3 regions of the Enterobacter sp. ECC_219_Taxon_10 genome follow, and region 1 is predicted to be linked to each of the others. Evidence: predicted binding sites of a transcription regulator. Region 1 holds the regulator's gene; each other region holds the start of a gene.
The links. Region 1 encodes sigma-54, which starts transcription at its own class of promoters, with help from an activator protein. Its sites were predicted from a motif close to GTTGGCACANNTTTCGCTNT; they were not measured.
Positions count from the first base shown of each region.

Region 2: norV (anaerobic nitric oxide reductase flavorubredoxin) is a predicted target of sigma-54. The motif match lies at 803-822, and genes of this name have one in related genera.
Region 3: glnA (glutamate--ammonia ligase) is a predicted target of sigma-54. The motif match lies at 1,280-1,299, and genes of this name have one in related genera.

Region 1 covers NZ_CM178005.1:4,324,750-4,327,026, forward strand. Annotated here, with positions in the region: gene lptB (LPS export ABC transporter ATP-binding protein) at 1-92, shown strand, start outside; gene rpoN (RNA polymerase factor sigma-54) at 140-1,573, shown strand; gene hpf (ribosome hibernation promoting factor) at 1,596-1,883, shown strand; gene ptsN (PTS IIA-like nitrogen regulatory protein PtsN) at 1,966-2,277, shown strand, end outside.
Region 2 covers NZ_CM178005.1:3,811,907-3,814,183, forward strand. Annotated here, with positions in the region: gene norR (nitric oxide reductase transcriptional regulator NorR) at 1-681, opposite strand, end outside; gene norV (anaerobic nitric oxide reductase flavorubredoxin) at 868-2,277, shown strand, end outside.
Region 3 covers NZ_CM178005.1:4,866,039-4,868,315, reverse strand. Annotated here, with positions in the region: gene glnA (glutamate--ammonia ligase) at 1-1,193, opposite strand, end outside; gene typA (ribosome-dependent GTPase TypA) at 1,572-2,277, shown strand, end outside.

The sequences.
Region 1 (2,277 bases):
AGGGCAATCTGATCGCCCACGGTACGCCGCAGCAGATCCTCGAAGACGATCATGTTAAGCGCGTCTATCTTGGGGAAGACTTCAGACTCTGATAGGGTAGAGGTAACGTAACGCCGAACCGGAGAAAAATGCTCTGAACATGAAGCAAGGTTTGCAATTAAGGCTCAGCCAACAGCTGGCGATGACGCCGCAGCTACAGCAAGCAATTCGCCTGTTGCAGCTGTCCACGTTAGAACTTCAGCAGGAGCTCCAGCAGGCGCTGGACAGCAATCCCCTGCTGGAGCAAGCCGATCTTCATGACGAGGTAGATACCCAGCAGTCACAGGATACAGAAGCGCTCGACACCGCGGATGCCCTCGAACAAAAAGAGATGCCGGACGAGCTTCCGCTGGATGCCAGCTGGGATGAAATCTATACCGCCGGCACCCCTTCCGGCACGCGTGCAGACTACCAGGACGACGAGCTACCGGTCTACCAGGGCGAAACCACCCAGTCGCTGCAGGATTACCTGATGTGGCAGGTAGAGCTTACCCCCTTCTCCGATACCGACCGCGCCATTGCCACGTCGATTGTCGACGCCGTTGATGACACCGGTTATTTGACCGTCACGCTGGACGACATTCTGGAAAGCATGGGCGATGAAGAGATTGAGATTGAGGAGATTGAAGCGGTACTGAAACGCATTCAGCGCTTCGATCCGGTCGGGGTGGCCGCGAAAGACCTGCGCGACTGTCTGCTGATCCAGCTTTCTCAGTTCAGCAAAGAGACGCCGTGGCTCGACGAAGCGCGCTTAATCATCGGCGATCATCTGGATCTTCTGGCTAACCACGATTTCCGCACCCTGATGCGCGTGACGCGCCTGAAGGAAGAGGTGCTGAAAGAGGCGGTAAATCTGATCCAGTCTCTCGATCCGCGTCCCGGTCAGTCGATCCAGACCAGCGAACCCGAGTACGTTATCCCGGACGTGCTGGTCAGAAAACACAATGACCGCTGGGTCGTTGAACTGAACTCTGACAGCATCCCTCGCCTGCAAATCAACCAGCAGTACGCCTCTATGTGTACCAGCGCGCGCAACGACTCCGACAATCAATATATTCGCAGCAATCTTCAGGAAGCGCGATGGTTGATCAAGAGCCTGGAGAGCCGGAATGATACCCTGCTGCGCGTGAGCCGCTGCATCGTCGAACAGCAGCAGGCATTCTTTGAGCAGGGCGAAGAGTATATGAAACCGATGGTACTGGCGGATATCGCCCAGGCCGTCGAGATGCATGAATCCACCATTTCCCGCGTCACCACGCAGAAGTATCTGCACAGTCCGCGCGGTATTTTTGAGCTTAAGTATTTCTTCTCCAGCCATGTGAACACCGAGGGCGGCGGCGAAGCGTCATCAACGGCGATTCGCGCACTGGTGAAGAAGTTGATCGCCGCGGAGAACCCCGCGAAGCCACTAAGTGACAGTAAGTTGACCACCATGCTGTCCGATCAGGGTATTATGGTGGCACGTCGTACTGTTGCGAAGTATCGAGAGTCTTTATCCATTCCGCCGTCTAACCAGCGTAAACAGCTGGTCTGACACAACCGATAAGGAAGACACTATGCAGCTCAATATCACAGGACACAACGTCGAGATTACTGAGGCCTTACGTGACTTCGTGAACGCTAAGTTCGCGAAACTTGAACAGTATTTCGAAAGGATCAACCAGGTCTACATTGTGTTAAAAGTGGAGAAAGTGACTCATATCTCGGATGCGACCCTGCATGTAAACGGGGGTGAGCTCCATGCCAGTGCGGAAGGGCAGGACATGTACGCGGCTATCGACGGCTTGATTGACAAGCTTGCGCGACAGCTCAATAAACATAAAGATAAACTGAAACAACACTAATTGTCCGGGCAGTTAACGGGTGCAGGACGGCCTGTTGTGAAACACAACAGGCCATTTGTACAGTTAGCGCTTAGGTGAAATTATGATAAACAACGATTCCGCTCTTCAACTGAGCAATGTCCTTAACCAGGAATGTACCCGCAGTGCCGTTCACTGCCAGAGCAAAAAACGTGCGCTGGAGATCATCAGTGAATTGGCTGCAAAACAGCTGGGCCTGCCGCCGCAGGTGGTGTTCGAAGCGATTCTGACCCGTGAAAAGATGGGCAGTACCGGTATCGGCAACGGTATCGCGATCCCGCACGGCAAGCTGGAAGAGGACACCCTGCGTGCCGTCGGTGTGTTTGTGCAGCTGGAAACGCCAATCGCTTTTGACGCCATTGATAACCAGCCCGTC
Region 2 (2,277 bases), 510 kb from region 1:
GGCTTTCGCCACCAGCTCCTTACCGGTGCCGGTCTCCCCGAAGATCAGCACGTTCAGATCGGACGCGGCGACAATCTCAATCTCTTTTTTGAGCTGCGCCATGCCGGGCGAAAGGCCGATCATCTCCGTGTGCGTGACCTGCTCAAACGCCGCCGGGCTGCCGGGAAGAATATTCTGGCTCTCCAGCTGCTCTATCAACAGCGCATTATTCAGCGCCCCGGCGGCCAGCGCCGCAATCAGGCGCAGCGCTTCGTCGCTGAAGGTGTCGAACTGGTCCGGCGACATGCCGTCGAGCGTCAGTGCACCAATCAGGTTTTGCCCGGCAAACAGCGGCAGGCCGATACAGGCGTGTACCTTCAGGCTCTCCTGTCCGGGGATCAGGCCGTCGTACGGGTCGGGCAGATCGCTGTCCGCCGGGAAACGCACCACGTCACCCGCGCGGGCGATGGTCTCCAGCCGCGGATGGCCTTCAAGGGTAAAACGCCGTCCGAGCACGTCCTGCGCCAGCCCGTCGATAGCCAGCGGAATAAACTGTCTTCCCTCGTAGCGCAGCAGCGCCGAGGCGTCACACGCCAGCACCTGGCGCAGCGTGGAGATCAGCCGTTGAAAGCGGTCCTGATGGCCGATACCGGTTTGCAGTTCAATGGCAATCTTCGCCAGCACATCTACAGAAAAGCTCATGTCAGCCTCACAGTCATTTTGACAATACATAGTGTCATATTGACAGCTTTCTTGATAGTCACAATGACTATCCTTTACGGACAATACATTTATAAACTCAATATTATCAATCAATTAAATAGTTGGCACGCACCTTGATATAGGTACAGCATCTTATTTGAAACGCTGTATTACGCTGAGGTTGCTATGTCTATTCTGGTTAAAAATAACATTCATTGGGTGGGTCAACGTGACTGGGAAGTGCGCGATTTCCACGGGACGGAATACAAAACGCTGCGCGGCAGCAGCTACAACAGCTATCTCATTCGCGAAGGTAAAAACGTGCTGATCGATACCGTCGATCACAAATTCAGCCGCGAGTTCGTGCAGAACCTGCGCAGCGAAATCGATCTGAACGACATCGACTACATCATCATCAACCATGCGGAAGAAGATCACGCCGGTGCGCTGACCGAACTGATGTCTTACATTCCGAATACGCCTGTCTACTGCACCACCAACGCCATCGACTCGATCAACGGCCACCATCACCATCCGGAGTGGAACTTCCACACCGTGAAAACCGGCGACGCGCTGGATATCGGCAACGGCAAGCAGCTGATCTTTGTGGAAACCCCGATGCTGCACTGGCCGGACAGCATGATGACCTACATGACCGGCGACGCGGTGCTGTTCAGCAACGACGCCTTCGGCCAGCACTACTGCGACGAGCGCCTGTTCAACGACGAAGTGGACCAAGCCGAGCTGTTCGAACAGTGCCAGCGTTACTACGCCAACATCCTGACCCCGTTCAGCCGCCTGGTGACGCCGAAAATCACCGAGATCCTCGGCTTCAACCTGCCGGTGGAGATGATTGCCACCTCCCACGGCGTGGTGTGGCGTGAAAACCCAACCCAGATTGTGGAGCTGTACCTGAAATGGGCGGCAGATTATCAGGAAGACCGCATTACGATTTTCTACGACACCATGTCCAACAACACCCGCATGATGGCGGACGCCATTGCCCAGGGCATCAACGAAGTGGACCCGAACGTGGCGGTGAAAATCTTCAACGTGGCGCGCAGCGATAAGAACGAGGTATTGACCAACGTCTTCCGCTCTAAGGGCGTGCTGGTGGGCACCTCCACCATGAATAACGTGATGATGCCGAAAATTGCCGGCCTGGTGGAAGAGATGACCGGTCTGCGCTTTCGCAACAAACGCGCCAGCGCCTTTGGTTCACACGGCTGGAGCGGCGGCGCGGTAGACCGTCTCTCCACCCGTTTACAGGATGCCGGTTTTGAGATGTCCCTGAGCCTGAAGGCGAAATGGCGTCCTGACCTTGACGCGCTGGAAATCTGCCGCCAGCACGGTCGCGACATTGCCCGTCAGTGGGCGCTCGCACCGCTTCCTGATGCCGCTGCAACACTCGCCGAACAGCCGCAAACCTGTGACGTGGCCGCCAGCGCCGATCTCGGCCCGCGCATGCAGTGCAGCGTCTGCCAGTGGATCTACGATCCTGAGCAGGGCGAGCCGCTGCAGGATGTCTCCCCGGGCACGCCGTGGAGCGAGGTGCCGGACAACTTCCTCTGCCCGGAATGTTCCCTCGGCAAAGAC
Region 3 (2,277 bases), 540 kb from region 1:
TACAGGTTTTTGTCCATCGCTTCGCCCGGGTGGATCTTGTTCTTGATACCGTCCAGACCGGCCATCAGCAGTGCTGCGAAGCACAGGTATGGGTTAGCCGCTGGGTCCGGGAAGCGCACTTCGATACGACGCGCTTTCGGAGAAGCTACCACCGGGATACGGATAGAAGCAGAACGGTTACGCGCAGAGTAGGCCAGCATTACTGGTGCTTCGTAGCCCGGGACCAGACGCTTGTAGGAGTTGGTGGTTGGGTTCGCCAGGGCGTTGATCGCTTTAGCGTGTTTGATAACACCACCGATGTAATACAGCGCCTGCTCGGACAGACCAGCGTATTTGTCGCCAGAGAACAGGTTGGTACCGTTCTTGGACAGAGACATGTGGCAGTGCATACCGGAACCGTTATCGCCAAACATTGGTTTTGGCATGAAGGTCGCGGTTTTACCGAAACGGTGCGCAACGTTGTGCACAACGTATTTGTAGATCTGAATTTCGTCCGCTTTTTTGGTCATGGTGTTGAAGCGGGTTGCCACTTCGTTCTGACCAGCAGTCGCCACTTCGTGGTGGTGCGCTTCAACAACCAGGCCCATCTCTTCCATCACCAGACACATGGTGGAACGGATGTCCTGTGCAGAGTCGACCGGAGGAACAGGGAAGTAACCGCCTTTCACACCAGGACGGTGACCTTTGTTACCACCTTCGTATTTGGTGGAAGAGTTCCATGCACCTTCGATGTCGTCGATAGCCACGTGGGAACCGGAAATAGAGGCACCGAAGCGGATGTCGTCGAACAGGAAGAACTCTGGCTCTGGCCCGAACAGAACGGTGTCCGCGATGCCGGTAGAACGCAGGTACTCTTCAGCGCGTTTAGCGATAGAACGTGGGTCGCGGTCGTAGCCCTGCAGCGTGCCTGGCTCGAGGATGTCGCAGCGGATGATCAGGGTTGGTTCTTCGAAGAACGGATCAATGACCGCAGTGGTTGCGTCTGGCATCAGAACCATGTCGGATTCGTTAATGCCTTTCCAGCCACCAATGGAGGAGCCGTCAAACATTTTGCCTTCTTCAAAGAATTCGGCGTTCACCTGATGAGCAGGGATTGTGACGTGCTGTTCTTTACCTTTGGTATCGGTGAAGCGCAGATCAACAAACTTCACTTCATGTTCGTTCAGCATCGTCAAAACGTGTTCAGCGGACATACTTAACTCTCCAGATTGGTCATTGTCGTCGTGGTAACGAGGTCTTCAATTTCTGTTTGTACTGGCTGTTGCCATGTATTTTTTATAAAGCGAAATCTGTGCCAACTTTTAAAACACCCCAAAAAGGCGTTATCATGCGCACCATAGTGCAAAAGGGCTGCACCATGATGGATTTGTTGCACCAGTATAGTGCTTCATTGTGAACGTTGAGCACCATATTGGTGCAATTTACGTTAAAGTGCCCTTTTACCGCTCCGTGAAAGCGATCACAAAGCATCTCTGCAATACTTGTTTGCGGGGGATGTTTGTGATCCTGTTTTGTAGTGCGATTAATCCGTGTACAATAACGCGCTATTTCTAAATGCCTGAGGCAAAGTTGTGATCGAAAATTTGCGTAACATCGCCATCATCGCGCACGTTGACCATGGTAAAACTACCCTGGTTGATAAGCTGCTGCAGCAATCCGGTACGTTTGATGCACGTGCCGAAACCCAAGAACGCGTGATGGACTCCAACGATTTGGAGAAAGAGCGTGGGATTACTATCCTCGCGAAAAACACCGCGATTAAATGGAATGACTACCGTATCAACATCGTTGATACCCCAGGGCACGCCGACTTCGGTGGTGAAGTTGAACGTGTAATGTCCATGGTAGACTCCGTTCTGCTGGTCGTTGACGCAATGGATGGCCCAATGCCACAGACGCGCTTCGTGACCAAAAAAGCTTTTGCCCATGGTCTGAAGCCAATCGTTGTTATCAACAAAGTTGACCGCCCTGGCGCGCGTCCTGACTGGGTTGTTGACCAGGTATTCGACCTGTTCGTTAACCTCGATGCGACCGACGAGCAGCTGGACTTCCCTATCGTTTACGCTTCTGCACTGAACGGTATCGCAGGTCTGGACCACGAAGACATGGCTGAAGACATGACCCCGCTGTATCAGGCGATTGTTGACCGTGTCCCTGCGCCGAACGTTGACCTGGAAGGCACCCTGCAGATGCAGATCTCCCAGCTCGACTACAACAACTACGTTGGCGTTATCGGCATTGGCCGTATCAAGCGCGGTAAAGTGAAGCCTAACCAGC